Regions from separate parts of the Oleiphilus sp. HI0067 genome, predicted to be linked through region 3. Evidence: riboswitches for the same ligand, from Rfam matches in the RefSeq annotation. Region 3 holds a riboswitch; each other region holds the start of a gene.
What was found. A riboswitch is a leader RNA that binds a small molecule or an ion and turns the genes downstream of it on or off. The one in region 3 is predicted to bind cobalamin.
Positions count from the first base shown of each region.

Region 1 (10,512 bases), on a different contig from region 3:
TTCATCAGCCTCTATAATTTCATATAGCTCGTTGATAGAGAGCTGCTTTCGCTTGAATATCGCCTCTAGGGTATCGCCTTCCACTACTGTGTAACGCTGGTCTCGAAACCGTTTTTCTTGCGATTTTTGAGGGAGATGATTATTTGTTGAATCCTGTTTTTGATCGATGAGCTCAATAGGAATGATGCGTTGATTAGTGGTAGAAGCTGATGGTGATGTAGAGCTGACACTGTACCAAAGCAAGCTTATGAGACCAATAAAACCGAAAGATACTTGAATTCGACCAATGAGCAGCTTATTAAAAGTGATTCTGTTACGTCGCATTTTTTATTCATTTTTCTTAATGAGGAAACCATCCATAGCCGATATTAAACCTTAACTCCCTCTGATATGTATTTACTATCATCGCAACGAGAATCAATATAGTTACGATATAACATATCATTCTATTCTACTTAGCTCGCATAGCAACAGTAAGATATCAATCAGTAAATTCCATTACTGGCGTGGGCTGCATATTTTGATCGACCGCTACAAACTTAAACACGCCACTGATGGCCTTGGTTCTGCCATCGTGATACATACTCTCAACCCACATTTCAACCCGTACTGTTAAGCTCGTTCGCCCCACGTCTGCGACTGAAGCAATAAGTTCGACCACACTTCCAGCCGGTACAGGATGCTCAAAGTCGATTCGGTCGCTGCTAACCGTGACTAGACGTTTGCGTGAAAAGCGGGTGGCAGAAATGAATGAAGCTTCGTCCATCCATTGCATTGCTGTGCCACCAAACAACGTATCGTGATGATTTGTCGTGTCAGGAAAAACCGCTTTAGTAATACGTGTAAGGGAGAGTTCCTTACGTTTTTCGAAAATTGAATCGTTCATTATTATCCATCAACTTTTTAGGCAACTATCAGCCAAACATCATTTACAGCGCCAACTGAACTAACATTCGAATACCTGTAATAAGCAATACAACAGCAAATACTTTTTTCAGTTTAGCCGCATCCAGTTTCGCGGCAAGCGATGCGCCAATTGGTGCAAAGAAAACAGTAAGCGGAACAATACAGATGAAACCAATCAAATTCACGAGACCATATGTACCGACAGGAGCATCGCTTGGTGTGGTTCCCAATAACAGCATCGTTAACGCGCCTGGCAAAGATATGATAAGACCAATCGCCGCAGCCGTACCAACCGCCTTGTGGGCTGGATAATTGTATAGCGTAAGCAAAGGAACAGATATTGTCCCGCCACCGATACCAACCATGGAACTAAAAAACCCAACGGACGTCCCCATCACTGATTGTCCAGCTTTGCCCGGCAAACTTGTAAATAACGCTGACTTTCCTGTTCTAAATAACATATTGAGCGCGGATAAGGTCGCGATCACACCAAATAGCATTGTCAACCACGTACCATCGACGCGCGTAACTAGCCAGCTGCCCACCAACACACCAACGAAGATGAATATGGCCCAACGTTTTAGCAGACCAAAATCTACGTAACCTTTACTGTGATGAGACCGAATGGAGCTGATTGAAGTAGGCACGATCGTCGCCAGTGAGGTGGCAGTTGCCACTACCATGGAAGACTCGGGACTGACGCCAAAGCTCTGAAACAAGAAAAACAATACAGGTACGATGACGATTCCGCCACCAACGCCTAATAATCCGGCAAGGATACCAGCAAATACTCCTGTCGCTAACAAGGCTAAAAAGGTGGGAAAGTTTTGTGTTAAAAATTCAATGATACTCATCAGTGACTACTTCTGCTTTGAGTGGTTTATCTAGGTTTGCTCACAATTGTTTTGACTTTTAAGCGGCCAATTCTCGTCTGACGATATCGGCACCAGCGCGTAAGGCTTCAAGTTTTCCTCTTGCAATTTTTCGGGATAATGGGGCCATGCCACAATTGGTGCACGGATAGAGCTTATCTGCATCGACATATTTCAAAGCGCCTCGCAAAGTCTCAGCGACCTCTTCGGGCGTTTCGATAGTTTCATTTGCTACATCAATGGCACCGACCATCACTTTCTTGCCTCGAATAAGTTCAAGAACCTCAACCGGTACGCGACCGTTATGGCACTCTAACGAAACAATATCGATATTAGATTCTCGTATCGATGGAAATGTCTCTTCATACTGTCGCCACTCCGAACCTAAAGTCTTCTTCCAGTCTGTATTGGCTTTAATGCCATAGCCATAACAAATGTGTACAGCGGTCTCGCATTTCAGACCTTCAATCGCCCGCTCTAAACACTTAATGCCCCATTCGTTGACCTCATCAATGAAGACGTTAAATGCAGGCTCATCAAACTGGATAATATCAACACCAGCCGCTTCGAGTTCCTTAGCCTCTTTGTTTAAGGCAATGGCGAATTCCCAAGCCAGTTTTTCACGGCTCTTGTAGTGCTCATCGTAAAGCGTGTCCACCATCGTCATAGGACCGGGAAGCGCCCACTTTATTGGCTGTTTGGTTTGTTTGCGTAAGAACTTCGCATCTTCAACAAACACTCCTTTCTGGCGACTCACTGGACCAACAACAGTCGGCACACTCGCGTCATAGCGATTTCGAATCCTAACCGTTTTGCGCTTATCAAAATCAACGCCGCTCAGGCTCTCTATGAAAGTCGTTACAAAATGCTGACGCGTTTGCTCACCATCACTCACGATATCTATTCCTGCATTTTCTTGCTCCTGCAAGGTAACGCGAAGTGCATCTTGTTTACCGGAGACTAAGTCCTCTCCCTCCAACTTCCATGGTGACCAGAGTTTTTCAGGTTCCGCTAACCATGAAGGCTTGGGTAAGCTACCAGCCGTCGAAGTAGGTAATAATTTTTTCATCATGAATTTCCGTCTTTTTAGGCCAATCACGAGGCTAGGTTTTGTAAAACATCGTTTGATGGGGAAAAGTTTGCCGACCATTTTTCTAGAACATTCTGGTAGGGCTTTATAAAATTCTCCTCAGCAAACTTCCCTTGCTTGATGGCTAACTGACTACGTTCCTGTCTGTCATAAACAATTTGCGTTAAGGAATGATCTGAATGCTTCAATTTTGGCTGATAGTGATTACCCGCCACCGCGTTAGCGTTGTAGATTTCAGGCCGATAGATTTTCTGGAAGGTCTCCATCGTACTGATGGTACTGATCAACTCTAGATTGGTGTAATCGCTAAGCAAATCGCCAAAGAAGTAGAACGCAAGCGGCGCGACACTGTTTGGTGGCATAAAATAACGCACTTCAAAGCCCATCTTTTTGAAGTATTGTTCAGTCAAAGAAGATTCGTTTGGTAAGTATTCAATGCCTAAGACAGGATGACCGTTTTCTGTACGTTGATAAATTTTATTATCAGACACACTCAGACAGATAACAGGCAGCTTGTTAAAGTTCTTTTTGTAAGTATCAGAGCAGATAAAATCTTTGAATAGATTGCCATGTAGATCGCCAAAGTTATCAGGAATACTAAAATGATCCTGGTCTTTATTATGATCCAAAAGCAGCACGCTAAAATCATAATCCCGAACGTAAGATGAGAAGTTATTCCCTACAATGCCTTCAATTCTCTTATTCGTAAGGCGGTCAACAACATAAGTCTTGAGAATTTCTATCGATGGAAATTTTTCACCATTTCCTTCGATATCCATGTCGACCGATACAATCTCCAAGTCAACTGAATAGCGATCACCTTTTGGGTTGTCCCAATTAGCGAGAGCGTTGAATCGGCTATCCACCATTCTCAAGGCGTTTCGCAGATTCTCTTTACGGCTTTCACCTCTCGCCAGGTTTGCGAAATTAGTTGTGATTCGAGTACCGTCTGATGGACGATAGTGTTCATCAAACTGAATTGTCTTAATTGTGTATGTAAACCCTTTACTCATGGTGACCTGACCTCCCGTATACATGCTATGCCGCATTTAAAACTGTATATAGTTATACCCAGATCAAATCATGAATAAAATTGATTTTATTTCATTATTTTATGAGTTTTTATCATACTTAATTGGAGCGAGAGGATAGAACCTAGCGAAAAACCTAGGTTTTACCGGTTGATATCGGATATTCGTAGCCACGTGCCATTTCAATAAATGCATTGAGATACTTAATATCGCCATCACTTTCACGCGTCCCCACGAATATCTGCTTGGCAATGCCCTCTCTACCTAAACGCACCACACTTAAAGGAAGCTTTTTACAATACTCCTCTGCTAACCAACGTGGCAGAGCAGCCACACCGCGCCCACAAGCGACCATCTGTAACATGATCTCGGTCGTCTCACTGGTTTTGTGAAGTCTGGGCACGACACCCGCCGGATTAAGGAACTGGCTATAAATATCGAGTCGATCAGTGGCGACCGGATAGGTCAGTAAAACCTGGTCTCTTAAATCTTCTGCTTCTGCATATTGGCATCCAACTAAATCGTGCCCCCGAGGCACAACCAAGACCTGCTCATAATCAAATACAGGGGTGAAATTTAGGCCGCTTTTATAAAACGGATCTGGCGTCACCAATAGATCAATTTCGTAATCTAACAGTGCGCCGACACCACCAAACTGGAACTTCTGTTTTACATCTACATCCACATCTGGCCACGCATCCAAGAACGGAGAAACGATTTTTAACAACCATTGATAACAAGGATGGCATTCCATACCAATTCGCAATGTGCCTCGCTCACCTTGCGCCATTTGCTTGAGCTTTTCTTCAGCATGATCTAGCAAGGGAAGCACGCGATTCGCGATATTTAATAGATAACGACCTGACTGAGTGAGACGCAAACTGCGCCCTTCTCGAAACCAAATTTCGGCGCCGAGATTATCTTCCAGCTTTCGCATCGTGTGACTTAAAGCGGATTGCGTCACGCAAAGCGCTTTAGCAGCCGCCGTTAATGATCCGTTCTGTTCAACGGCGTGCAGAATTCTAAGGTGAGTACGTTCAATCATCGTTAAGTTCAGCAAACATCATGCATGAGAAATATTAATCGGTACGTGAAAATATACCATTTTTACTCATCATAAAAGTCCTCTAAACTTGCTAGAACTCGATTATTGAAATAGTAATGATGGCTTTGATATGAACAAAGTTGCGAATAAAGTTACGCACGAATGTCAGGTCTTGAGCGCAGAACCCTTGACCAAAGATACCCTAGAGATTGAATTACTTTCTCCCGTCGGCACCTCGCTGAATTATCATGCAGGGCAGTATCTGCAGCTGGAACTCGATCTAAATGATGATGGAGAACCACAAGCGTTTTTTTATACCATTGCGAATCGTTGCGACCCAAACCAAGCTCGTCGAATACAACTGTATATTCAGAATGGTAGTGAGTTAGCCGGTAGAATATTGAAACACCTTACAAAATGTCTTATCGATGGGGCATCAGTGTCCGTGACCTTACCGATGGGGCAGGCTTTTTTGCAAACCAACCTTAATCAAAGGCATCTATTGATCGCCTCGGGATCAGGTATCGCGAAGATTAAATGCTTAACCGAAGAGGCTCTTACAAGACAACCTAAAGCACTGATCAATATCTATTGGTCGAATAGACATATCGACGACTTCTATCTGCTAAACCAATTTCAAGGCTGGGCAAAACAACATAAGAACCTCACCTTTACGCCGATCTTAGAAACAGAAAATAGTGAATGGAATGGCCGCTCCGGTTATATCTATGAGGTGATTGAGCATGATTTTGAAGACCTCGACAATACCAAGGTTTATCTATGCGGATCGCCCCAAATGGTATACGGCACTATCGATAAACTTGAATCCAAAGGCCTTAACGAAGCAAATTGCTACTCCGATGTTTTTGAATACGCGCCTAGAGAACGACGAATAGCAATTTAGGAATTGGACAGTTCAGTTCAACGCCCTTGCCCTATAGGAAGGGTTCTCTGGTAACAATGTTTTAATCTCAAGCAAACACGCATGGCACAAGCAGCCTTGCCAATGTTCCAAAATAAACGCCATTTGTTCTCTAGATAAGTGGACATCGCTACAGTGGCAAATTGTGATTGATCCCATTTTACATTCAAAGGGTGATCCACAACGGGGGCATTTGATTTCTTCATGGTTCGGCATATTTCTTTACAACGCAAATTGAACTCGGTAAACGGTCCTTTGCGAAAAAAGAAGAAACTACAGGAGGCAAGATAAGCGGTAACACTAAGCTTGCTTAAGGCAACTAAAACCTGTCTTTCTATACCTCATGATCGCGAAGGCATGAAAGTTCACCCAATAGTTTGTGGATGAACTGCGTTGGCAGGTCTTCGGACTTAAGGGCAAATAAGCTGAGCTTAGTTTTCTACGGCGACGGCTTCCCGGAGCTCTTTCCAGTGCCTGATCTTAATCTATATGAGATACCAATCGTGTCGCTTTCGTTCCCTATTACCGCTGCGCGTCAGTTCTGGATTCTCACCAGATTTCCTCTTAGCACAACCTGTAGATACCCTAAGGCATCTATTTAGTAGGCGTGAACCAATGCGGTACTGAATATAAGTTTACTGGCCTAATTATGCAACTAGTGGAGCACTAGTCGCCATGACTCAGCAATTCAAATTAAAGAAGCGTTGTGACTCTATCTATACCAGTTCTATAGGACCATGATCATCACAATGCCCGTTGTGCACGTGGTGTAACCTGCCATCCACTAAATAATCTATGTGATCTCCATGAGGCACCGCTTCGTGGCCACAACCTGGACCATGAACATGATCTCCGCAGGAGTGTAAAGGCTTACACCCATCTGGATTAGCGTCACTAACCTCGATGGTATGTTCATCGTAGTGATCTTCATGAAGGTGGTGTAGATGCCCGTCATGAATATAGTCGATATGATCGCCATGACGAATCGCAGTATGTCCACAGTTTGGGCCATGAATGTGATCAGGGTGGGATGAAGTGTTTGAGCAAGACATAGTATTCCTCCACAATCCGAATATTAATCAGCGGTCTATGTCAGTTTAGTCGACTATGAATGCCTTAGTATCAAAAGTACTCAGGTGATAAGATCATTTTGTTATTACTAACATTGAGCTTCAGTCATTTAGTGCGCTTCTATCTTTAAGCACACATCGAAAAACAAGCGATTTTCAGGTCTGCAATGTCTGTTTAGGTAATTGAACTAGGTCAAAGTTAGACCAGAAAACTCGGCCAAATACTAAACCGATCTCTAATGACGGTTTAGGAGGTATTTCTACCAAATTGGAATGACCGCTTTCTCATGAAAGTGAATGCCCGCAAACCAAGATTTCTTTCCTGACTGAAGGTCCGCTTTCCTATTGAAGCGGGCATTGTGTTCAGAGAGCCGCCAAGGTCTGCTCTTGTCTATTTTCATGCATTCGCAAAGTAGATTCCGGATACCCCAGGGCTCCCTCTCTTGCGCGTTGCGCAATTCACCTTGTCGCGCTTCGCTGTCCGGAATGACGCAATGGAACGAAGGGATAATCGCGTTGAGCGCGTAAGCGATCCGGGTCGCCTTTGGGGTGTTGGGGTCTTTGGCGAAACAAAGACCCTGACTTGCCGTCGGCCAGCGCCGACAGGAACAGAAGAATGAGCCTGATGTTACCCTCTAAAAACAACAACCACTTATGCCTAACCGTAGACAACACTCACAAAACAAAAAAAGCCGCTACTAGTTTCCCAATAGCGGCTTCATTTCATCAATGCTTGAGTCTAGCTACCGATAAAGTCTCGCATTAGTTCAGCTGTTTTTTCTGGTGTTTCAACCATTGCTAAGTGACCAATACCAGGCAATACAACCTTCTTAGAGTTCTTCACCAGCGCCGCATATTCATCAATATTCTTGGCACTAATCACCTTATCTCCTTCTCCCCAAATGATTAGGGTTGGCGCGGTGATATTAACGAATTCTTTGTCTAAGCCTTTAGTGAGGTCTGAACGAATGTCTTTAAAAATCTTTTCGTTGATCGCTAGTCGAGACACCGCTATTTCAGCCTCCGCTTTTGCAATCGCATCGGGAATAAATGGCTTCACTTCCATGACAAACTCTAAGACCCGATAAAAGTCTTGTTCAGTTTTTGCGATCAAAGGATTGCTCCCTTGCTCGAGAATTTCGTCCATCTGCGAAGGCTGAGTATGCACACCTGCTGGACTGATTAAGGTAACCGATAACACTTGATCTGGATGACGGGCTGCGTAAAGTGATGAGATAGCGCCACCCATAGAATTGCCCACCAAATGGAACTTCTTGATATCTAGCTTCGCCATCAAAGCATTCACAAACGCAACTTGATCAGCAATATGGTAACTCGCGTTCAGATCTTGCTTGTTTTCACCATGCCCCATTAGATCTGGAACAATCACACGATACGTCGAACCGAACTGCTGCGCTAGACGCAACCAATTCGTTTTACTACCACTAAAACCATGCAACATTACTAGAACTGGGGCATCAGCGTTATTATCGTATAAGGTGACTTGCTGACCGTTTACTTCAATTGTTTCGTGAACGAGACCAGCTTTTTCGGCCTCCATGTTGAGTGCCCACGCCCTAAACTCAACACGCTTTTCTAAAAATAGGGCATTCGCTCCCATCAAAACAATTAACACAGCAGCGAGAAAAATGATTACCTTCTTCACATTATCTTCCTTATGGAACAGTTTATTTGTATTTATTTTGTACTTTTCGCACGCATCCTAGTAGACAGCTCCTAGCCCCTCTATGGTAAGCTGCGCTTCAAGTTGATAAATTTGGCCAAATAATAAGATTATGCCAACGAGATCAGTATTAGGGTTATCGTATACCGCACAGCTTTTTAAGTCTCTGGGTTTTGACAGCGATGCTGTTTTAAATAGCAACGGACTAAACGTCGATCGTATCGATCCGCAAGCGCGCATCACACGCAGCAAAGAGCTTGAAGTCTATCAAGACTTAGTCAAATTAAATCCCGACCCTCTCATCGCCCTCGAAATCGGTCCTTTCCTTGGGCCTGCTGGCTACGGCCCATTCGCAATGTTACTTAGCAGCTGTAAAGATGGCTATGAATCTTGCCAGATGGGTATTCGCTACCAATCTATGGGCTATATGTTCGGCGAAATGAGTTTTTCTTTGGCGACTGATAACTCGTCACTACGTTTCGACCCCGCAATGCTTCCCGAAGATGTGCGCGAATTTGTTTTGTACCGCGACATGGCAGGATGCGCGAAGCTCGTCCGTGACATCTATATGATGAACGGAATCGATTTTCAAATCGTTGAAGTTCACCTGACTGTCACGCCAAAAAAACAAGATCGTATTAAGTTTGAAAAAGCTTTCGGCTGCCGAGTGTTGTTTGGCATGCAAAGCAATCGCATACTGATTCCAACCGCGCTACTGAAACAGCCCTTCCCTCAAGCGAATAAAAACGCATTCGACATGTATCGTGAGCAATGCGAGCAGATTCTGTTCGAATCAAGTCAAAAAGAAGAAACGCTCACTGATGCATTGAAGAACTATCTTTTGATGTTTAGTTATGACATTCCTAAAGCCAAGGAAGCTGCTCAAACCTTTGGTATGTCAGAACGAACTTTACGCAGAAAGTTAAGCGACGAAGATAGCAGCTTTCAGAACGTGTTGGATGAAGTGAGATTCGAGAAAGCAAAACGCTGGTTAAGCGAGTCACAATTAAGTATTGAGCTAATCGCTCTGAAACTGGGTTACCAAGAAGCCGCCGCGTTTAATCATGCCTTTAAGCGCTGGAGTGAACGAAGTCCTTCGCAGTATCGTAAGGATCATTCCTCTAAGAGATAGTTCACCGCTCTTTTTACTTTCGGAATGTGATCAGGCTTGAAACCCTGAAACGAACCAATCACCTCTCCTCGTTGATCTATAAGAAACGAGGAAGGTAAACCGACCAAGTGATATGCCCGCTGTGTCTTTCCTGTTTTTTCTGTCAGTACGGTATAGTCAACCGGATAATCCGCTAGAAATCCAAGCGCCTCAGCTGAGTCTTCATCTAAGTTAATCGCAATCACTTGAAAGTCGTCTGGTGAGAATTCCTTTTGCAAGCGATCTAGCGCCGGTAGCGATTGTCGGCAAGGCCCACACCACGACGCCCAAAAATCGAGATAGATAACCGTACCACGGTAATCACTCAACCGATGCATCGTGTCGTTAGCTAATTCTTTAAGATGAAAATCAGGCGCTGCTACGAAATCGGCCCGTGAGATTGAGGAAATTAGAAGAAGTAAAATAAAAATGAGATGCTGCATTCTCATTACCAATGCGATACCAAATGTCCTAAGACTTAATGATAAAGCATTGGTTCAAATGAAACAGAGCTTAGACGCACATTTGGTTGCAGCCGCCGAGCACACCGAGTGCTGGTAAATCAAGAATCTGCAAATCGGTTCGCTTCACATCAATCAACCCGTCTCGCTGGAAGCGTTTGAACAAACGACTGATGGTTTCCGGAGCAAGATTAAGATGATTAGCGATATCTCTACGTGGCACCATTAAATTAAAGCGCGTATCAGAATATCCGCGTTCTTTGTAACGAGCAGATAAAGTA
Region 1 is NZ_LWFI01001420.1:52,360-62,871, forward strand. Features, by position in the region: gene A3739_RS22740 (peptidoglycan DD-metalloendopeptidase family protein) at 1-324, opposite strand, end outside; gene A3739_RS22745 (acyl-CoA thioesterase) at 482-886, opposite strand; gene A3739_RS22750 (sulfite exporter TauE/SafE family protein) at 930-1,760, opposite strand; gene A3739_RS22755 (methionine synthase) at 1,819-2,847, opposite strand; gene A3739_RS22760 (DUF1852 domain-containing protein) at 2,874-3,881, opposite strand; gene A3739_RS22765 (LysR family transcriptional regulator) at 4,036-4,944, opposite strand; gene A3739_RS22770 (NAD(P)H-flavin reductase) at 5,075-5,848, shown strand; gene A3739_RS31505 (cysteine-rich CWC family protein) at 5,861-6,082, opposite strand; cobalamin riboswitch at 6,244-6,469, opposite strand; gene A3739_RS22775 (hypothetical protein) at 6,583-6,918, opposite strand; gene A3739_RS22780 (alpha/beta fold hydrolase) at 7,676-8,602, opposite strand; gene A3739_RS22785 (AraC family transcriptional regulator) at 8,733-9,752, shown strand; gene A3739_RS22790 (TlpA disulfide reductase family protein) at 9,734-10,213, opposite strand; partial or broken gene A3739_RS28340 (helix-turn-helix domain-containing protein) at 10,284-10,512, opposite strand, start outside; partial or broken gene A3739_RS31510 (cyclic nucleotide-binding domain-containing protein) at 10,457-10,512, opposite strand, start outside.
Region 1: it holds a riboswitch for cobalamin, as region 3 does, so the genes downstream of both, A3739_RS31505 (cysteine-rich CWC family protein) here and A3739_RS21135 (TonB-dependent siderophore receptor) in region 3, are expected to answer to the same signal.

Region 2 (10,512 bases), on a different contig from region 3:
CGAGTTGGTTCACATCAGCTTCGCCATTTACAACGCGCTTATCTTCCATACGCACGGGAGGAAGCGCTTCGAGTACGAACTCCTCTTCTTTCGCATGATCTGCGATGTTCGTGACGATACTTGGTTGTGCCTGTGAAGGGATTGCCGCTGCAAGCGGGTCATCCCAATTTGGCGTTGCTGTACTTGTTTTTTTGTTGGTGAATGACATAGTAGGTCCTCAAATATAATTCGGTTTCAATGCGCTCAAACTTATTGGCAAGCTTCGCAGTCGGGTTCGAGAATTGAACACATCTTTGGCGCTTCTTGCCCTTTCGCCAACTCAAAATCATCTCCCGCTTTCTGAGTAGTCTGCGGATTGTGATTTGATAAGCTTCCCTGAACTTCGTTTTGGCTAGCACTTCCAACTACCGTCGAAGTTTGCTCAGCAACCCCTTGATCAACTGGCGTGCTGTTTTTCTCAGTGTGCGTTGCACCCAGCGAACGTAAGTAATAGGTCGTTTTTAAACCGCGGCTCCACGCCGTTTTGTAGAGGTTGTCCAGCTTTTTACCTGAGGGTTCCGACATATAAAGATTCACGCTCTGTGCTTGATCAATCCATTTCTGACGACGTGCTGCCGCTTCCACTAACCAATGCGGTTCTATCTCGAAAGCAGTTGAATACAGTGCCTTGATGTTCTCTGGAATACGATCAATTTTCTTAACACTGCCATCGAAATATTTAAGATCATTGACCATCGCTGCATCCCAAAGATTTTCACGTTTGAGCGCCTCAACAAGCCATGGATTCACAACCGTAAATTCACCGGACAGGTTGGATTTAACAAATAGATTTTGATAGGTCGGTTCAATCGATTGCGACACACCAATAATGTTGGAGATCGTCGCGGTTGGCGCGATAGCCATCACATTTGAGTTGCGTATTCCCTCCTTTTTAATCTTCTGACGCAGGCCATCCCAATCTAAGGTTTGACTGTAATCACAAACGGTATAACGCTCGCCGCGCTCTTGGCTGAGTTTATAAAGCGAGTCGATAGGAAGAATGCCCTGATCCCATAGTGAGCCTTCAAAACTTTCATAGGCTCCACGTTCCTTTGCTAATGCACTCGAAGTTTCTAGTGCATAGTACGAAATAAGCTCCATAGATTGATCAGCAAAATAAACAGCTTCAGCACTCGAGTAAGGAATACCCAGTTTATATAAAGCATCCTGAAAACCCATTAAACCGAGGCCGATAGGACGATGTCGTAAATTAGATGCTTCGGCCTGTGGACATGCGTAGTAATTAATGTCGACCACATTATCAAGCATTCGGATAGCAGTTCGGATCGTCTTTTGGAGACGTTCTCTATCCAACTCGCCGTCCTGAATGTGATTCACAAGGTTGATAGAACCAAGATTGCACACGGCGATTTCATCTTCACTGGTATTGAGCGTAATCTCAGTGCAGAGATTGGAAGAATGCACTACGCCAACGTGTTGCTGCGGCGAACGAATGTTGCAAGGATCTTTGAAAGTAATCCATGGATGCCCAGTTTCGAATAGCATCGAGAGCATTTTACGCCATAGATCTAATGCGGGAATACGCTTAGAGAGTTTAATCTCCCCGATTTCAGCTTTACGCTCATATTCTTCATAACGCTTTTCAAATGCCTGACCAGTTAAGTCGTGCAGGTCTGGAACATCATTAGGAGAAAACAAGGTCCAATCTTGCTCCTCAAACACGCGCTTCATAAAAAGATCTGGAATCCAATTAGCGGTGTTCATATCGTGTGTGCGACGTCTCTCATCCCCTGTATTTTTTCTAAGATCGAGAAAGTCTTCGATATCTAAATGCCAGCTTTCCAAGTATGCACAAACGGCTCCTTTGCGTTTACCGCCTTGGTTCACTGCAACAGCCGTGTCATTTACAACTTTAAGGAACGGCACGACCCCCTGAGACTGGCCATTAGTTCCCTTGATGTGCGCGCCTAGCGAGCGAACATTAGTCCAATCATTACCCAATCCACCTGCCCATTTTGAGAGCAAGGCATTGTCACGCAAAGCGTCATATATACCGCTCAAGTCATCTGGAACAGTGGTCAGATAGCACGATGATAGTTGAGGTCTTAACGTTCCGGAATTGAACAAGGTGGGGGTTGAGCTCATATAATCAAACGATGACAAGAGGTCATAAAATTCAATTGCACGGGCTGTAGGGTCATCCTCATTTAGCGCGAGCCCCATTGCGACTCGCATAAAAAAGGTTTGCGGCAATTCAATACGCGTTTCTTCATGATGAATAAAGTAACGATCGTATAAAGTCTGTAACCCTAAATAGGTAAACTGGTTGTCACGCTCTGGTTTGAGCGCATCGGCAAGCATCTCTATATTGAAGGAATCTAACTTAGAATCGATAAGCTCTTCTTGAATGCCAAAACGGATGCCCGCTTCGAATATTTCAGCATACGCATTACTCGCATCTTCTATCGCAGCAGGCAAGTAAACATTCAATGCCTTACCCACCTCGCTCATTAACGAATCCAACAACAACCTTGCACTAACAAACGAATAATTCGGCTCTGACTCGATCAAAGGTCGCGCAGCCATAATAAGCGCTGTACCAATATCTTCCTCTTTAATGCCGTGATACAGGTTGCGATAGCTCGAATCTAATAAATGATCTGCATCAACGCCTTCAAGGCCTCTGCACACCTGAGAAATCAAAGCGCGAATACGACCAATGTTTAATGGCGCCTCAGAGCCATCATTGCGTTGCATTTTGAAGTGAGGATGTGCCTCTTCGCTAGGCTGTTGATCTTTACGCTGCTGAGCGTGCTCCTCACGGTACAAAACATAAGCCCGTGCAACTTTCTGCATCCCTTGGCGCATCAAGCCTAGCTCAACTTGATCTTGTATATCCTCGATATTGATCGAGCCGCCAGATGGATATTGCTTTTCAAAGCGACCATGAATACCACTTACAATCTGATCGGCAAGCTGCTTAACGTGGCTTGCATCCGCATGATCATGATCCTCTGCGGCCAATATTGCTTTGGTGATTGCGACTGCTATTTTGTCACTATTATATGAATCGAGAGTCCCATCGCGCTTGATCACTTTAAGCTGGAAATTAGAAGTGTTTGAGACTGGTTTGATATTAGGATCAGAGAGTGCATTTGGAGTTGTCATAATTAATTCTCATCGCGTTTCGGTCAACTAGACCAATAACCCTTCGCCATAAAAATCTATATGAACAGCACACACAGTGAGACAACCAATAAAGCTGCCATTGCCAATAATGCTGTCTTTCGATCACCCTATAGTCGCGAAGGTATGAAAGCCCATTTATCTTGTGATAAATGGGTTGCTTTGGCAGGTCTTCGGACTTATGGGCGTGTGTTAAATCTAACGATTATCCTACAGCGACGACTTCCCAGAATTTTACGTTCCAGTGCCTAATGCGTGTAGCTATCTTGCTTCGCATTATGTCGCTTTCGTTCCCAATTACCGCTGCGCGTCAGTTCTGGATTTTCACCAGATTCTCTCTTAGCACAACTAATTCAGAGACATTCTTACGTGTCTATTTAGTAGATGTGAACCAATGCAAAACACAATATATAGGCATTTTTAATAACAAACAACAATATATTGTTTAAAACAATGCCGGCTACGAATCTTAGGTATAAAAAAACCGCAAATCTCATGAGAGCATTTGCGGCTCGATTTAGTCTCTACCTATTATCCGCCAATAAATTCTGGCCCTATACCCAACGACCAAATAATTACCGTTGCGACACGCGTTGAGACAAGATAAACGAGCGCGACTGCGAGAATCGCCCCTTCGAAGAAAAACGCTCTATCTTCTGAAATACGCATCACGATCGGAAGACCCTTGTGTAGAAGAACCCCTGCGCATGCGGCAGCAAATACAAATACTAAGGCGTTGACCCAAAAGACAGGATATAACAGCGAAAAACCACCTAAAAACAGAGGCGTGCATGCGTATGCCATGAGTGCAATTCCGTTTGCAGCTTGCTCGTCATGCTCAGCTCCGTAGGTCTGAGCCATCCAGTCGATCATGTAGCCAATAAAAAATACTCCCAGCAGCATCGTTAGATATGTTAACCCGCACAAGAGGAATGCGCTGTCTGCGGTCAACTTCGTGACGGCCCCATCACCGATTGTCCAACCAACTACAGTGGTAGAATAATAAGCACACAGAGGCCCGATGGCGGCCAATATGCAGGTGTACGCGACAAAGATCCTTGTCGGCATGGAATGCTCTTTTTTGATTTCTTGCCACTCTCTAGTAGGGTGAGTGGCCAATCCAAACATATGTGAAAGCAACATAGTTAGCTCCTCCGCTGGGCTCCGTTCTTACAGTACATAAAGATAGTCGCAATCAGATTCACTTGTTTAGATCACTTTTACTTAAAGAAATGCTGTTTAGACGCTAAAGGAATACAAGCACTTAGTTAACTATGCTAATTCCCTCTTGCATAAGCGATTTCATGCATCACTTGCCGCAAGACCTCTACGCCACTTAAAATCTAGGCAATTTCAACGAACCGGCTGTTTTTAACTATAGTGTTTTGCATTCAACAAAAGGAAAACGACACTCACATGAGTCAGGAACAACCAAACAATCCTCTTCATGGCATCACGCTGGCTACGATTGTAGAAAAACTTTATGAGCATTATGGTTGGGATGGATTAGCGAGCCGCGTCAGTATCAATTGCTTCAAGAAAGATCCATCGATTAAATCATCGCTAAAATTCTTGCGTCGCACGCCATGGGCTCGTACTAAAGTAGAACAGCTTTATTTGTCTACTTTTAACACCCCATCCCCTTCGCCTTGGGAAAATTGGAAAAAACATGACTAAACAAAGCCTCGAACAACTTAGCGCGATGGAACCTGAAGATCGCTACGATTACACCATCGAACAAATATTAGAGCATAAACAGCTTTGGGTATTAATTAATGCTCAGCAAGACTTTATTACGATCAACTATGAAGAAGACGCGTTTAGCTACCTTCCAATGTGGCCGAGTAAAGAAGCTGCCGTTGCTATTTCTGAGTTTGATCAAGAGGTAACGGCCATCGCGATTCCTGTTGATACGTTTATTGATGACCTTGCTGAAGAGCTAGATCAAGCAAAGATAGAAATTGGTGTGTTCCCAGGTGCTGATACAAGCGTATGGGTATGTGACGCCACCGATTTTAAACATGAAATTGAAGACGCACTTAAGAGCTTATAAGCATGCAAATATCATCCGAAATCCCCTTGCTAGAAAATATATTTAGCCAATGGAAAGAACTCATTGCTGATGACTACTTAGACTATCGAAATCACTGCTATCGCTTGATTCACTGCTGCTTCGCACTGCACGATTGTACGGAAGAAGATAAATTAAATAAGCAGTCCAGCCACTTTATGATCAAGAAAATTAATTCTTGCTGATTTATTCTTCCCCGGCTCAGGCGGTGAGTCGTAATCCAATATATGGACAGCACAAGCAATGAATTCAAAGCCCAAAAAATTAGTTTCATTAAGTACGGCCATTACCAAATTAAGAGCCATAGTGGCGACTCTTAATACCCCTTTTTTGTCCCTGCCTAGACATACTCCAAAAGATACCTCCTTTAATGTATTTATTCAGATGAATTAAACTACCAATAGTCACGAACTCCACAAGTAATAATCTTTTCCAATAATTTTATCACCGCATTTTCGCTGTCACAAAACTGTCTATGTTATCGACTATAGTTCGGCACGACGCTTCATTTGTGTCTTATGCTGTATAGGGAAACCTCCCAACACGGATGCGTCGTCTTTACTAGCAACCGATTGAGGCTGCAATCAATACGATAAAAAGGGGTAATATCCAGAATGAAAGCAATAAAGAAACTTACCACTGGTGCAGTATCTGCAGCCATCTTGCTTGGAGCGTCGCAATTCGCAAGTGCGGAAACGCTTCGGCTCTTAACTTGGGGCGGATATGCTCCAGATGAAGTTATCGCACAATTTAAAGCCGAAACTGGCATTGACGTTGAGGTAACTAAGTCAAACAACGAAGATATGATTTCTAAACTGCGTGCGACAGGTGGATCTGGTTTCGACCTTGCGCAACCAAGCCAAGATCGTATTTCAGGTGCGCAAGCGGAGTTTGATATCTACAAGCCGATTGACTTGAGCAAAATCGACAATAGCTTGTTTATCGATTCCATGCTCGAAGCGACAAAAAATACCACGATGTTCGACGGAGATGTATACGGTGTGCCGCATATTTGGGGTACTAGCGGCTTAGTTCTTGATACAAAAATGGCAGCAAGCGTTAAAGACTATGCGGACCTATGTAGCGCGGATGTTGCGGGTAAAGTTTCTTATCGTTTGAAGCGCCCTACCCTGATTGGCTTTGCTTTCTCTATGGGCTTAGATCCATTTGCTGCATATGGCGACACAGCTAAATACCAAGACATCATCAATCAAGTCACTGACAAGCTCATCTCTTGTAAAGCCAATGTTAAAACGTACTGGTCTGGAGGTGATGCACTCATGAATCTCCTCCGCTCTGGAGAAGCGACTGCAGCAATGGCGTGGGATACAGGCGGTTGGAAGCTAAACAAAGAGCTACCTAACGTTACTTTCGTTGCACCAACTTCTGGTGCACTCGGCTGGATCGATACCTTTGTGCTGCCACGTAAAACCAAAGCAGAAGACGCGGCATACAAGTGGATCAACTTTGTAATGCAACCAAAAATCGCAAGTATGATCACGAACGTGGCAGGTAACTTCACAGCATCTAAAGGTGGTGATGTTGAAGTAGACCCCGAGTTACAAAAACGCTTCAAAGCATCGTTCAGCCAAGCTGACATCGATAATATTAAATGGTACCCGACCGTACCTGCTGGTTTAGAAACGATGGAAGGTAAAGCCCTCGATAGAATCAACGCCGCTAAATAGTCACTACGACGACTATTATTTTAAGCAATGAGTCGAGGTCGAAAGACCTCGACGTTCTCTTTTTATGTAGTGGAACGCCCGAATGTCCTGCGATTTAGAATGCCAACACTTAGTAAAGCAATTTGATAAATTTACTGCCGTTGACGATGTATCTTTTTCCATACCCAAAGGTTCCTTCTTTTCAATTCTTGGCCCATCTGGCTGCGGGAAAACCACGCTATTACGAATGATCGCAGGGTTTTACGAGCCGACCTCGGGCGACATAAAAATTAAAGGCAAATCTGTCCTTTCGACACCGCCTAACAAACGCCCTGTCAATCTCGTTTTTCAGCACTTAGCGCTGTTCCCGATGATGAGTGTTGCAGAAAATATTGCTTACGGTCTTCGCCGCAGAAAAGTGGCGAAAGCCGAGATTGATCAGCGTGTAAAAGATTCATTAGAGCGTATTGGTTTGCCAGACGCAGGAAGTAAACGTATTGATCAATTATCTGGCGGGCAAAAACAACGTATTGCCATTGCACGCTGTATGATTCTCAACCCCTCCGTACTTCTTCTTGATGAACCGCTCGGAGCACTCGATCTAAAACTTCGCGAGCATATGAAGGTTGAACTAAAACAACTACAAAGCCAGTTTGATACCACCTTTGTGTACATCACGCATGACCAGTCAGAGGCGCTTGTTATGTCTGATCAAGTTGCGGTCATGAATCATGGTCGCTTTGAACAAGTCGGTACGCCCCAAGAACTTTACTATGAACCACAAACGCCCTTTGTCGCCGACTTTGTTGGAGAAAGTAACCATTGGGAGGCTACAGTCAGCGTACAAGATTCTCAACGCACCACACTAACCACCACGAGCGGTTTATCGATTCAAACCCAAACGACAAGCAATCTTGAAATCGGACAAACAGTGAATATCTATCTTCGTCCCGAATCCATCACATTGGGACAAGAGCAAACTACAGCGGATAATCAACTCCAGGCATCTGTAAAGAGTGTATTGTTCGACGGTGCTAAGAGCCGCGCAATCATGACCAACAACGATGCGGAAGAGATTATTGTTTCCCTACCTCAGACAGGTGAGTTTTCAGATCTTAAGGCAGGCGACAAACTATCATTAAGCTGGCGAGCAGATATCGCCAAAGTATTTACGAACCAAGCTTGAGCGTTTTAGGAAAGATAAAATGAACTCAAGCCAGACACGACTCACCCTGATACTCCTGCTTAGTCCTTTTTTACTTTGGCTAGGCTTACTTGTGATCATCCCTCATATCGATATGTTCTTCTTATCGATTAGAGAAAAAGTTGCCCCTCGAACCTATGAAACGAGCTTGGCAAACTATGCAGAATTTTTTACTGAGCCGTTCTATTGGAATACCTTAGCGAGAACGGCATTTATGTCGATACTTGCCACAGTGCTTACACTAATTATTGCTTTTCCCGTAGCGTATTACATAGCTAAGATGTTGCGTGGAAAAACCAAAAGCATCTTATTTTTACTCTGCCTGTTGCCGTTTTGGGTTAGCGAATTAGTGCGCACCTTTGGTTGGATGATCCTTCTCAGAGAAACTGGAGTTATCTCCTCCTCTCTGCAGTGGCTTGGACTGATCGACGGTCCAATCGAATTTTTATACAACGATGTCACCGTGATGATGGGCTTAATTTACACCTCCATGTTATTTATGGTGGTGCCGTTGGTAAGCACTTTAGATAGTTTAGATGACAGCTTAATTGAAGCGGGTTATGACCTTGGCGGCAGTAAGCTTTCTATCCTGAAAGAGATCGTTATCCCACATTCAATGCCGGGCATAATATCCGGCTGCATTGTCGTATTTATGCTAACGCTCGGTAATTACCTCACACCAATTCTACTCGGAGGTAAATCGAGTATGTGGTTTACCGGTCAGATCTATACCCAGTTTATTACCCGATTTAATTGGGAGCTCGGCGCTGCCTTTGGTTTTTTATTACTTATCGTTTCATCCACCATCGTGTGGCTTGGTTTGAAGCTATCCGGACAAACGCTCGCTTCGACAGTAGCGAAAAGCTAAGGACTTTATATGCTTCCTACTATACCCAGATCAAATCGCTACAACTGGAGCTATCAGCTCTATATCTTCCTATTTTTTGTTTACCTCATTGCGCCATTAGTGGTCGTCGCGAGCTTTGCCTTTAACGACTCCCTGTTTCCGTCACTACCATGGAAAGGCTTTACATGGGATTGGTTTATTAACGATACCCAACCTAAATTAGGCTTATTTCATGATCGTAGCCTAATGAACGGCATTGGCGTTTCATTCTTTGTTGCATGCTGTGTGACTGGACTGAGCATTGCGATCGGCACAAGCAATGCCTTTTTATTTGAACGTTATGAGTTTCGCTTCAAACAATTCGCATACATATTGTTGTTGCTGCCTCTGGTTATTCCGGGCGTCATTCTCGGCATCTCTATTCTCGTATTTTCAAACACGCTTGCTAACGGAGTTGAAGATCATATTGGGTGGGATCTTGAGTTCCTTAGACCAGGGCTATTACTCGTAGTGCTTGGCCAATTCGCCTTTATAACTACGATTGCGACCTTAGTTATTTCGGCTCGGCTGAAAAAGTTTGATAGATCACTTGAGGAAGCCGCCTACAATCTAGGCGCAAGTCGCTTTGAAGTATTACGTACTATTACCTTACCCTACCTCAGGCCAGCCATGCTCGGCGCAGGCGTTGTCGCGTTCTTGATGTCTTTTGAAAATTTCAATACAACACTCATGCTAGTCGGCTCTGATGCCCCCTTAACTATCGCGATGTATGACAGACTTAAAGAAGGATCGACACCAGTCTTAAACGCTGTGTCGTTATTTCTGATGTTAGGGTCCGCCCTCCTAGCCTTGATTAGTATTTTGGTTCAGAAAGAAAAATAAGGCTGCGAGATCCAAATACCCATATGACCTACAACCAGTTCAATCGATTTTGCGCCAATCTACCCTGCACGAACTATGGTATGCAATGGGGAGGCGCTCATGTTTAGAACTTTTCGCAATCGGAGGTTGGAATGGGGCAAACAAAACGCCTACCTTTTCATTTGAGACTTCCGAACTAGATTTTCAATTTATACAGCACAAAGGTGGTTACCGACCTGCTCCCTATTTTGCGAATCGAGGAACGAAGTGGATTCAATGCACCGACCGTCAAAATGAAGAAGAGCTGCGTTATTATCTCAGCGAGTCACATCGCTTAGCCTCTTTAAACCTCACCAACAAACTTCAAAAAGAACTTCACCTCAACCAATAACAAGGCGTAGTCTTTGTCCTTAATAAATAGCTTAGGAGTACAAACGTGTACATCGCAATGAACCGCTTCAAAATCAAACTGTGTTGTGAGAAAGACTTTATCGAGATCTGGAAGAATCGCGATTCCTTTCTAAGCGAGGTACTAGGATTTAAATCGTTTAATTTACTGCAAGGCGAAACTACCGAAGAATACACCTTGATCTCATCACGTGCAGTTTAGGAGTCGGAAGAAGCATTTCGCGCATGGACCAAATCTGAAGCTTTTCGTAAAGCGCATGCAAATGCG
Region 2 is NZ_LWFI01000047.1:362-10,873, forward strand. Features, by position in the region: partial or broken gene A3739_RS00800 (ribonucleotide-diphosphate reductase subunit beta) at 1-208, opposite strand, end outside; gene A3739_RS00805 (ribonucleoside-diphosphate reductase subunit alpha) at 250-3,168, opposite strand; cobalamin riboswitch at 3,333-3,554, opposite strand; gene A3739_RS00810 (Yip1 family protein) at 3,718-4,329, opposite strand; gene A3739_RS00815 (VF530 family DNA-binding protein) at 4,603-4,863, shown strand; gene A3739_RS00820 (DUF2750 domain-containing protein) at 4,856-5,239, shown strand; gene A3739_RS00825 (extracellular solute-binding protein) at 5,872-6,945, shown strand; gene A3739_RS00830 (ABC transporter ATP-binding protein) at 7,028-8,110, shown strand; gene A3739_RS00835 (ABC transporter permease) at 8,130-8,996, shown strand; gene A3739_RS00840 (ABC transporter permease) at 9,006-9,857, shown strand; partial or broken gene A3739_RS00850 (antibiotic biosynthesis monooxygenase) at 10,273-10,512, shown strand, end outside.
Region 2: it holds a riboswitch for cobalamin, as region 3 does, so the genes downstream of both, A3739_RS00805 (ribonucleoside-diphosphate reductase subunit alpha) here and A3739_RS21135 (TonB-dependent siderophore receptor) in region 3, are expected to answer to the same signal.

Region 3 (10,512 bases):
TGCCATTAGGAGGCTTTGCAGGACTAACTGAGCATAGGCTCGTTACGGATAGCCGAGTGTTTAGTCATCGAAAACCTCTTAACACTTTTGAAGGGCTAGGGCGCTTTGTTTATCTTGCAGATGCGAAATTTGATCTTTACGTCTAAACGATCTTTTTCTGAGTTACAGAGTAGTGATGAACATATCTCCACAAATATTCTTAGTGCGAGGCTCGTTCAGTTAGAGCAGGACGGGCTGATTCATAAACAGGTCGATCCGGCTGATAAACGCCGAAAAATCTATACCTTGACGCCAAAAGGTGTAGATCTCATGCCAGTTATACTCGAGATGATCCGTTGGAGCGGCAAGCATGACTCAGCGACGAATGCACCTCAAGGCTTGCTTGACCGAATCGCTAAAGAACGCGATGAATTGATCGAGGAATCGCGTCACGCGGTAGAGTAATATTTAGCGAAATCTCTGATAAAAATAAGAAAATGTTATGTATGAACGATACATATTGCCTCACCTAATTAATTGCGCCTGCGGTTCGCCTCAGATCATGAAGCTCCGAAGCCAAATCGTGCCGAAGTGTTCTGGACGCGTCTTGGAAGTTGGTGCAGGTTCCGCCATTAATCTACAATTTTATGACCCAAAAATTGTTGAGTTTGTTTGGGGGCTAGAACCTTCAATAGGAATGCGTAATAAGGCTAAGAGTAACGTAGTCCAGAGCGGAATTGACTGGCGATGGCTAGACTTGCCTGGCGAGCAAATTCCTTTGGATGATGAAAGTGTTGATACAGTTCTTCTTACTTTTACCTTGTGCACCATTGTGGATACGAGGACAGCACTTGCACAGATGCGGCGCGTATTGAAACCAAATGGCAAGCTGCTTTTCTGTGAGCACGGTCTTTCTGCAGATCTAAACGTTCAAAAGTGGCAAAACAGAATTAATCCCCTTTGGTCTAGGTTAGCCGGCGGCTGTCAGCTTAATCGCTCTATTGATCTTCTGATTAGTGATGCGGGTTTTCAAATAAGTGAGCTTTCTAAAATAAACGTTCCTAAAACGCCGTCTTTCGCGGGTTTCGTCTATATGGGTGAAGCTTCTGTTTCATAACTGAAGTCGGCACGAAATTTGTTTGTTTTTTGAGCTGTCCACATTTGTTGCCGCTGTAAAGTTTTTGTAAAGATTATTGTGCAATGTGGCCACATGTAGCCGTATTGAATGTTCGTCACATCAATCGGAGTTTAGATCGTTGAGAATACGAGGCAGCTAGGGAGTAGTCAGCGTATAACAATAATTTGAGCGGGAAGAGCTCTATAAATATAAGGGAGTAAGCGATGCTAGATAAAAGCTTGGTATCGGGTAAGGCATTTCGTGACGACAAGAATTTTCCACATGGATTTAGTCGCAGTGGGAATTTTTCTCGTAATGAGTCAGAACTACTAACACGAGGAGGCTGCTGCGCAAACAGTCTTATTGCCGGAGAAATAGAGCCAAAGGGAAAGGCTCAAAAACAGCTGATTGCAGTGTGCCGCGGTGAACGCGACGCCGAGACTGAATTTGAAAAAGTCTGGATGAAGTACGCTGATTTTATTGGTCGTAAACGCTGCGTGTTTAGCTTTGCATCAAGTGGAAATTTAGCATCATCTGAAGGCAGAGTTTACGCTAAAGACTTATTGAGTTAAGTCAGCCTGAGATACAGACCAAAGTATGGTGCTTTGGGTCAACGTCTTGCGTTCGTAATTGGTGTTTTTGTATAGTTCGCCGCTCAAAATTCATTTGCTTGAGCGGTTATGTTGCAAAACTACATCAATTATCGGAAGCCAAAAATCGTTTGGAATAATCCGAATGCGGGATTTCTGACGGCGTTTGCCGCAGCGGTAATTGTTCATCTGTTGGTAGCGATCGTTTTCTATTCGTATGCGCTAGGGCCTAAGGCGTATATCGTCGATAATTCAACGTACCGGGTTGCCTTGTCTCAACGCATTTTAGAACCCACTCCTGAGTCTATTATTGAACCCTTGTCGGCCAGTCAAGAATCGCCAAAACAGGAAGATCTTACCCCTAAATCGAAACCCGATCCTGTGGTGAAGCCTGTCGAGAAACCGGTTGTCGAACCCGAACCTCAAAAGTCAACGGAAGCCATTTTAGAAAGCGAGCCTTCTAAATCATCACCGGTTGAGACTATTCAAACAGTTGCTCCATCCAAGAAGAAAATTGCGAAGCAATCCGAAGCGAGCATCAGTGATCATTCGGATAAGGGTGAACCTGCTAATAAAGTTGCCGAAAGCAAAGCAAAAGAGCAGCCTCAACAAGATCAAAAAGAGCAGAAGGCTCCGGTCAAGAAAATTGAAGAGCCTAAAGAGCAATTTAGATCGCCAGCTTATGTGCTAGGTAGCCCTTCAAATCCCAGACCAGTTTATCCTAGCTTAGCGCGCAGGCGTGGTTGGGAAGGGGATGTATTATTAGGAGTGCATGTTGATGTTACGGGCTCGGTGACTTACGTAGAGATTCTAGAATCGAGTAATGTATCGGCTTTAGATTTTGCCGCTTATTCAACTATTTACGAAAGCTGGAGCTTCTCTCCTGCTGATGCGGCTGAAGCTTCGTTGAGAGGCTATGTTACTGTACCCATCTCGTTTAGGCTCGACTAAACGTTTTGCTCTTCATTGCAGTTCTGATCTTCGTACACTCGACCATGTTACTTCATTAGTCCCGTCACTCCTTGCCCCAGTTTTAATAAATCAATTGACTTGAAAATGTGAACTGCGTAAAGTCGCAGCCCTGCTTGAGGTGCTCAATCACTAAATCTAGTGAGCGAGTGAAACGGGAAGTTGGTTGAAGTCCAACGCTGCCCCCGCAACGGTAAGCAAGTTAAGTCGGCATCCTCGCCACTGTGCAGTAAAGCATGGGAAGGCCGTTCGACTAAGTCGAATGACAACTTGTAAGCCCGGAGACCGGCCTGAAGTGATTTTTTAGATATTGCGGAGGGCGATATTTGGGACTGATGTCTAACGAACTAGATTGTCGCTCGTTAACCATTACTGTTCTTTGCTTCTCTCTCTGCGCGATTGCTGGTGAAGTGCGTGGGTCTACGTTTAGTTTTACTTTCTCTACTTCTTGTTTCGACGTTTGCTGTTGCTGAGGAAACCGTCGAGCATGAAACCGTTGTGGTGACAGCTTCTAAGCTTGATGCCGATCATATCAATACCGAGCATACTTCAAGTCATACAACAGTAATTCGTTCTAGTGAGTTTGGTCATGAGTTCTCTAATGTCGCGGATGTGTTATCTGATCAGAGTGGCGTTCAAATTCGTCAAGTAGGTGGGATAGGTTCTTATTCGACTGTGAGTATCCGTGGGTCTAGTGCAGCACAAGTTAATGTGTTTCTCGACGGCATGTTATTGAATGATGCGCACGGAGGAATTGTTGATCTTGGCAATATTCAATTGAGCTCAATCGAGAGAATAGAAATATATCGTGGTAATACCCCAGCGCAGTTGGGCGTGTCATCAATTGGTGGTGCAATAAATCTCGTAAGCAAAAAAGGTGCTGCGAAGCCTTATCATACTGTGAGGGCGGGCTATGGATCGTTCAAAAGCCAGCTCGGCGCGTTGACCTCTGCTTTTCATTCTGGAGATACAAATTATCTTGTTAATGCAGAGTATGTTTCTAGCGACAACGACTATGAGTTTTTAAATGATCGGCAGACTCCTAACAATCCTTTCGATGATGAGGTACAGCGTCGTCAAAACGCACAATACGAGCAAGGAGCGATTCATTTATCTGCGGTCACAGATATCTCTAAGTCTTTAGATGCAAATAACGTAGTTCGCTACTCGAAGTCTTCTAAGGGCGTGCCGACTGCGCGAAACGCCAAAGATAATTCGGCGACATATGATGTTGAAACCCTATCTATTCAAAGTAAGTTGAATCATGAACTTTCTACTAGGTTAAAAGCGTCTTATCAGATTTATGGTTCGCTGTTGAAAGGCGATTATGACGACACTGAAAACAAAGTTGGTCTGTCTGCAAATCTAGAGAAATCTGAGTCATCTAATATAGGCGTTAAAACTGACTGGGCTTTATCTTCGGGTAATCATTTGTTCAATATTGCCGCACTGCTACGTTTTGAAAAATATGAAAACGAAGACCTTATTCAGAACACGTCTACGGATGCATCGCGCATGCAAACATCATTGATTGCTCAAGATGAATGGTTAAATTATGCGGGTACCTTACAACTAACCGGTAAGATTGGTCTTCGTTATTTGCAAGACGATCAAGATATTCCAAAATCAGTTAGTAATACTGAATCTTATTACGCTGCTTACAGCGGCCTGCGCTACACGTTTTTTCCATCCCTCGCACTCACCGCAAGCCTCTCTCACGAAGTCCGTCCGCCCAAACTTAGCGAATTGTTTGGTGACACCGGTTCGTTGTTAGGCAATGACGAGCTGGTCGAAGAGTATGCAACCAACGCGGAACTTGGGTTGCAGTTTTTGCAGGGGAATTCCAACCTTAACTCCTCCTTGTTTTACAGATCACTAAAAGATGCGATTGTCGTTATTTTCGATTCGCGCGGAATAGGTCGCGCTGAAAACGCTGCAAGTGCGCAGATATATGGTCTTGAAGTAGACGGGAGCATTCTATTGACTGAATTTTGGAAAGCTGGGTTAAGGGCGACTTTGCAAAGTAGTGAAGACACGTCTGATATCCCAGCTTTTAAGGGGAACTCTCTCGCTGGCGTGTATGAATCTGCCGCGACTATTTCAAATGAATTGTCGGTGTTCGACTACAAGCTAAATTTGGAGTATCAACGCCAAGATGGTGGTTATTATGATCGAAGTGCGTCTGCAGAGATGCCAACAAATGAACAGATTAACGTTAGTATCGAGCGCCGTTTGGGTCAGCACAACGCAAGGCTTTCCTTAGTAAATATTACAGACGAAAGAATCGAAGATTTTAATCGTTACCCGGGTCCGGGACGACGAGCTTTCCTAACCTATAGCTATACCTTCAATTAAAGGAACTGAAAAAATGAATGCTAGACAATTAATAAAAGCGACCGCATTAGTATCTATTTCGGCATTTCTTGGCGCATGTTCAAGTAGTGATTCAACTGACAACTCTGTCGACTGTTTTGACTGCGCGGTAATTTCCACGGTATCAGCAGACTTTACATCAAGCGCTGTTCAGTTTACTGATACAATCCCAGCTTACGAAATATCTTCGGATTATGCTGCTCAAGATTTATCTGATGTACGCTTTCTAACATTTGGCGATCATTTCTATCGCATGGGGCGTTTCGGGATTAACAACTTAGCGAAATTCTCATTTGATGATGCCGAGAACCCAATTTGGGAATACTCTGTGGCTAAGGATGATAGCGATAATCCAAACCCATATACGGTGGTGTTTGTATCTGAAACACAGGCTTATGTTTTACCTTTTGGTACTGATGAGATTATTGAGATTAATCCAAGCGTTACTGATAGTAATCAACAAAGTGATTTTATCGTAGATCGCTTAGACTATTCGAAATATAGCTTTGGAAATGGAATCGGAGCATCGGATGGTTTTGTGAAAGATGGATTGCTGTACGTTCTATTAAATGGCCAAGATTCATCTTTTGTTCCGCAGACCTCTCGAATTCTTGTGATTGATCCGTCGACAAATCTTGAAGTCGACGTGAATGGTTCAGGTGAAGCGTACGACTTAACCGTCAAGAATGCCCAAGATATGGATGTAGTGGGTGGTTATATATATGTCGCTGGGGTAGGTCGTTATGCTTCATTAGATGGATCTCGCCCTGCTGAACTTACAGGTGGTATAGAGAAAGTTGATATCCGTGGCATGACTTACTTGAGTACCTTATTAGTTGACGATAATGATGCAAGCGTAAATGCACAAATTGCGGGAGTTGAAGTGTCATCATCTGATAACAAAGCATATTTAATTCGTTATAACGCTTTCCAGGATAACGACCTTATTCAGTTTAACCCAACATCTGGAGCTGTAAGTGCTTCGCCGAACGATGGATTTTCAGGTTTAGACATTAAAACAATCGAGATTGATTCAAGTAACCAACTTTGGGTTGCACTTGGCGATACAGTTAATCCTCGTATAGAAGTGATTAGCATAGCGGATGATTCATCGGTGGCGACCATCAACACTATTCGTAATCCTGTTAGAATTGAATTCGCCGATACAACTAACTAAAACACGAATTTTATGTCCACATTAATGATACAAGGCACGACCTCGGATGCAGGTAAAAGCATTCTCGTCGCCGCCTTGTGTCGTTGCCTGTATCACCGAGGAATTTCGGTGGTACCGTTCAAACCTCAGAACATGGCGCTGAACAGCGCTGTGACCGCCGATGGTGGAGAGATAGGTCGTGCGCAAGCCCTACAAGCGCAGGCCTGTCATCTTGAACCTCATACCGATATGAATCCGATCTTGCTGAAGCCCAATACAGATATTGGTGCACAAGTCATTGTGCACGGTAAGGCTAAAGGTGATATGGATGCAGTCAGCTATCACCGTTACAAAACCCGGGCGATGGACGCGGTCCTCGAATCTCATCAGCGGCTCGAAGAGCAATATCAGTGTGTCATTGTGGAAGGTGCAGGCTCCCCGGCCGAGATAAATCTTCGCGATCGAGATATCGCTAACATGGGCTTTGCTGAAGCGGCTGATTGCCCTGTCATTATTGTCGCTGACATCGATAAAGGAGGTGTGTTCGCGCAATTAGTGGGGACTTTAGATCTTCTTAGCGAAAGTGAGCAAAATCGCGTTGTGGGTTTTGTGATTAATCGATTTCGGGGCGATATAAAACTCTTAGAGAATGGACTCGAATGGTTAGAACAGCGCACTGGCAAACCTGTATTGGGTGTTTTGCCTTATCTTCATGGTTTGAATATTGATGCAGAAGATGCGTTGCCAGATGACAACTTGAAGCAAGACGGTGAGTTTCGTGTTGTAGTGCCAGTGCTTCCGCGCATTAGTAATCACACAGATTTCGAGGCTTTGCGTTTACATCCAGAAATAAACTTTACTTATGTTCCTCCGAATGGAGACATCCCTCCTGCAGATTTAATTATCCTTCCTGGTTCTAAGTCGGTTCGCGCTGATCTAGCCTTTTTGCGTGAGCAAGGATGGGAAGATGCAATAAATAAACATCTTCGATACGGTGGGAAAGTACTCGGCATCTGCGGCGGTTATCAAATGCTGGGCCAAAGCATTGATGATCCTGATGGTATTGAAGGCGATCCAGGTTTATCTCAGGGCTTTGGGTTCTTGGAACATCATACAATGCTTACAAAAGAAAAAGCGCTTGTTCGGGTAAGAGGGCAGTTTGCCTCAGATGGTGTTGCCGTCCAAGGTTATGAGATACATGCTGGTCGTACGCATGGTGAATCATTAGATAGGCCGTTTATTCACTATGAGAATGGTAATTCAGACGGCGCTGTGAGCCTTGATTCAAATATTGCGGGGACATACTGGCATGGTCTTTTAGATACACCTGATGCGCTTACTTCTGTGCTTAATTGGGCGGGCTTTAAAGTTAAAGAACAACTTGACTATCAAGCTGTTCGTGAAGCTTCAATTGAGCGTTTGGCTGTTGCATTTGATGAAAGCATCGATATGGAGAATGTGCTCAGTTTCTTGGAGTTAGATGAATGAAGCATCTAGTCCTTGGGGGTGTTAAGTCTGGAAAAAGTCGATATGCAGAGACTCTTGCTGCAGATGTAGCTAGCAAAACTAAATTTAACGTTGCATTAGTCGCAACCGCACAAGCTCTTGACGAAGAAATGACTCAGCGTATTAGCAAGCATCAAATCCAGAGACCGGATAATTGGGTGGTGATCGAAGAGCCTGTCGATCTTGCTAAAGCTTTAAGAGATTTAGATGCAGACCCGAGCGTAGGTGTTATCGTGATTGATTGCCTAACACTATGGTTGACCAATTTGCTTGTAAAACCTGAGGTTGTTGACCATAAAGATTCGTTTATTTCTGTGTTTAAGGGGCAACTAGAGACGACAGATACACCTTGTATTTTGGTGTCTAATGAAACCAATATGGGACTCATTGGTATGGATAAACTTACCCGTGATTTTTGTGATGAAGCTGGACGCTTGCATCAATCCCTAGCGACTATCTGTGATCATGTGAGTTTAGTCGTCGCCGGTTTACCCCTTTCAGTGAAGTGAGCTGGTTATGTATCTTTTATCACCAGATCTGCTTTCGCCAACCTTGAGCGCATTCGCTGAGCTTTCGTTTTTCCCGATTTTTACTAATCCGGTTTACGCTTCAATGTGTGTCTTGTTGGCTTTTGTATTCGATTCGATACTTGGTGAGCCAAAAAAATATCATCCGATCGTTGGCCTTGGAAATCTTATCGCGGTCGTTGAACGAGCTTTTTATCCTGAGAATAACAATAGACCTCGATTGCTAATTAGGGGTGTGAGTGCGGCGTTTATTGTGCATAGCTCACTGTTTATTTGTATTTTGCTAGTGGTGTTGGCGCCGTCAGCGATCATAGAGAGTGATAACGTACATGTATGGTTTGGTATGCTGTCGGTCATTATCTTGTATATATGTATTGCTCCTCGCTCTTTGATTCAGCACATTTCTTCAGTCGAAACGACTCTCGCGAGTGGAAATGTTGAAAATGCTAGAGTTGCTCTTTCAAGGGTGGTCAGTCGCGATACGTGTTCGCTTGAAGAACCAGAGATTGCCAAAGCGGCGATTGAAACACTTACCGAGAACGAAAATGATGGAGTGATTGCGCCTTTGTTTTGGTTCCTTATTGGAGGCCCGATTGGTGCCGTATTTTTTAAAGTATCTAATACCTTAGATTCAATGTGGGGCTATCGTAACACTCGGTATAATTATTTTGGACGTTTCTCCGCGCGCGTCGACGACGTCCTTGGTTATATTCCTGCACGCCTTTGCGCTTTGATTTTTTCGATTTCAATTCGCCGTTTTGTACAAGCATTAAGAAATGGGCGAAATTGGTATAGCCCAAACGCTGGTCCAGTGATGGCCGCTGGTGCACTAGCATTGGGTGTCTCCTTAGGAGGGCGGGCTGTCTACGATGGTTCAGTTAAAATACGTCCAGTTTTGGGAGCCGGCCCCGAGCCAACACCTCTCGATTTAACGCGATCAATCACAATGATTCGCTGGATACACAGGTGCCTAATGTTAGGCTTTTCTGTGCTGTTTCTAGTGTCGCTAGTATTGGGCTGGTGAACGGTATGTCTTCGCAAATTAAAAATGCAACGATGTTGCGGGTAGAACATTTAAGTTGGACAGCACCAAGCAGAGGATTAGCATCCCCAGTAAAAATTCTTGATGATGTTTCATTTAAAATCGAGACGGGCAAGTTTGTTGGCCTTATTGGCCCAAACGGCGCAGGGAAGTCCTCTTTGATGCGATGTGTCTATCGAGTAACTAAACCCACTGAGGGCGAAGTGTTTGTGGATGAACAGAATGTTTGGGAATTGAGTGCGAAACAATCTGCCCTAAAAACCGCTGTTATTCTTCAAGAACAAAATGACTATATGGGCTTAACTGTTCATGATGTTATCGCACAAGGGCTGACGCCCCATAAGGGCTTGTTTGAATGGAATACTCGAGATGATGATGCCTTGATCGCGCAGCTCCTCAAAGAGATGGAGCTTAGTGAACTTGCAGAGAAGCCCTTTTCAGTTCTGTCAGGCGGCGAAAAGCAAAGGGCTTATTTAGCACGAGCCTTGCTCCAAAAGCCGCAGCTACTCATCATGGATGAACCGACTAACCATTTAGATATTCATTTTCAGTTAGAGGTGCTTCGTAAAGTTAAGGCCCTTCCGGTGACGGTCTTTGCTTCATTTCATGATTTGAATTTAGCGGCTGCGTTTTGTGATGAAATTATTGTCTTAAATCACGGAAAATTATGCGCCCAAGGTTCTCCGGAAGATGTACTGAACGAGGATCTTATTAGTGAAGTATATCGGACATGCTGTGTCGTCGATCGCCATCCTTTATATGACCATCCGCGCGTTAGTTTCGCCTTTCAAGACGGAGTTCACCGTCAGTGATAGGCATAACGCGAACAACTGTTTTTATAAGCCTTTGCGTGGCTGTGGCCATGTTCAGTCTGTTTGTTTCTGTCGTCTTCGGTGCGGCGAGCATTACTTTTAATGACGTGCTTTCGAGTACTTTCAGCCTTCTGACAGGCCAAGAATCTGAAATCAGTGCGATACGTGAACGTATTATATGGGAGTTACGTGCCCCAAGAGCGGTATTGGCGTTTCTTGCGGGAGCAGGTTTGTCCCTTGCTGGTGCGGTACTTCAGACCGTCACGAGAAATCCCCTGTCAGATCCATATTTGTTTGGTATTTCCTCCGGTGCATCCTTTGGGGCTGTGCTGGTGATTGCGGCGTTGTCAGGCACTAGCGTATCGGCAATTTCTGGATTTTCAGAATATAGTATTGCGGTTGGTGCGTTTGCTGGCAGCCTTTTTTCGGTAGTAATCGTCA
Region 3 is NZ_LWFI01001333.1:51,304-61,815, reverse strand. Features, by position in the region: gene A3739_RS21155 (helix-turn-helix domain-containing protein) at 121-444, shown strand; gene A3739_RS21150 (class I SAM-dependent methyltransferase) at 542-1,096, shown strand; gene maoP (DUF413 domain-containing protein) at 1,321-1,668, shown strand; gene A3739_RS21140 (energy transducer TonB) at 1,777-2,637, shown strand; cobalamin riboswitch at 2,758-2,964, shown strand; gene A3739_RS21135 (TonB-dependent siderophore receptor) at 3,070-5,010, shown strand; gene A3739_RS21130 (hypothetical protein) at 5,024-6,205, shown strand; gene A3739_RS21125 (cobyric acid synthase) at 6,218-7,672, shown strand; gene cobU (bifunctional adenosylcobinamide kinase/adenosylcobinamide-phosphate guanylyltransferase) at 7,669-8,199, shown strand; gene cbiB (adenosylcobinamide-phosphate synthase CbiB) at 8,207-9,241, shown strand; gene A3739_RS21110 (ABC transporter ATP-binding protein) at 9,247-10,071, shown strand; gene A3739_RS21105 (iron ABC transporter permease) at 10,122-10,512, shown strand, end outside.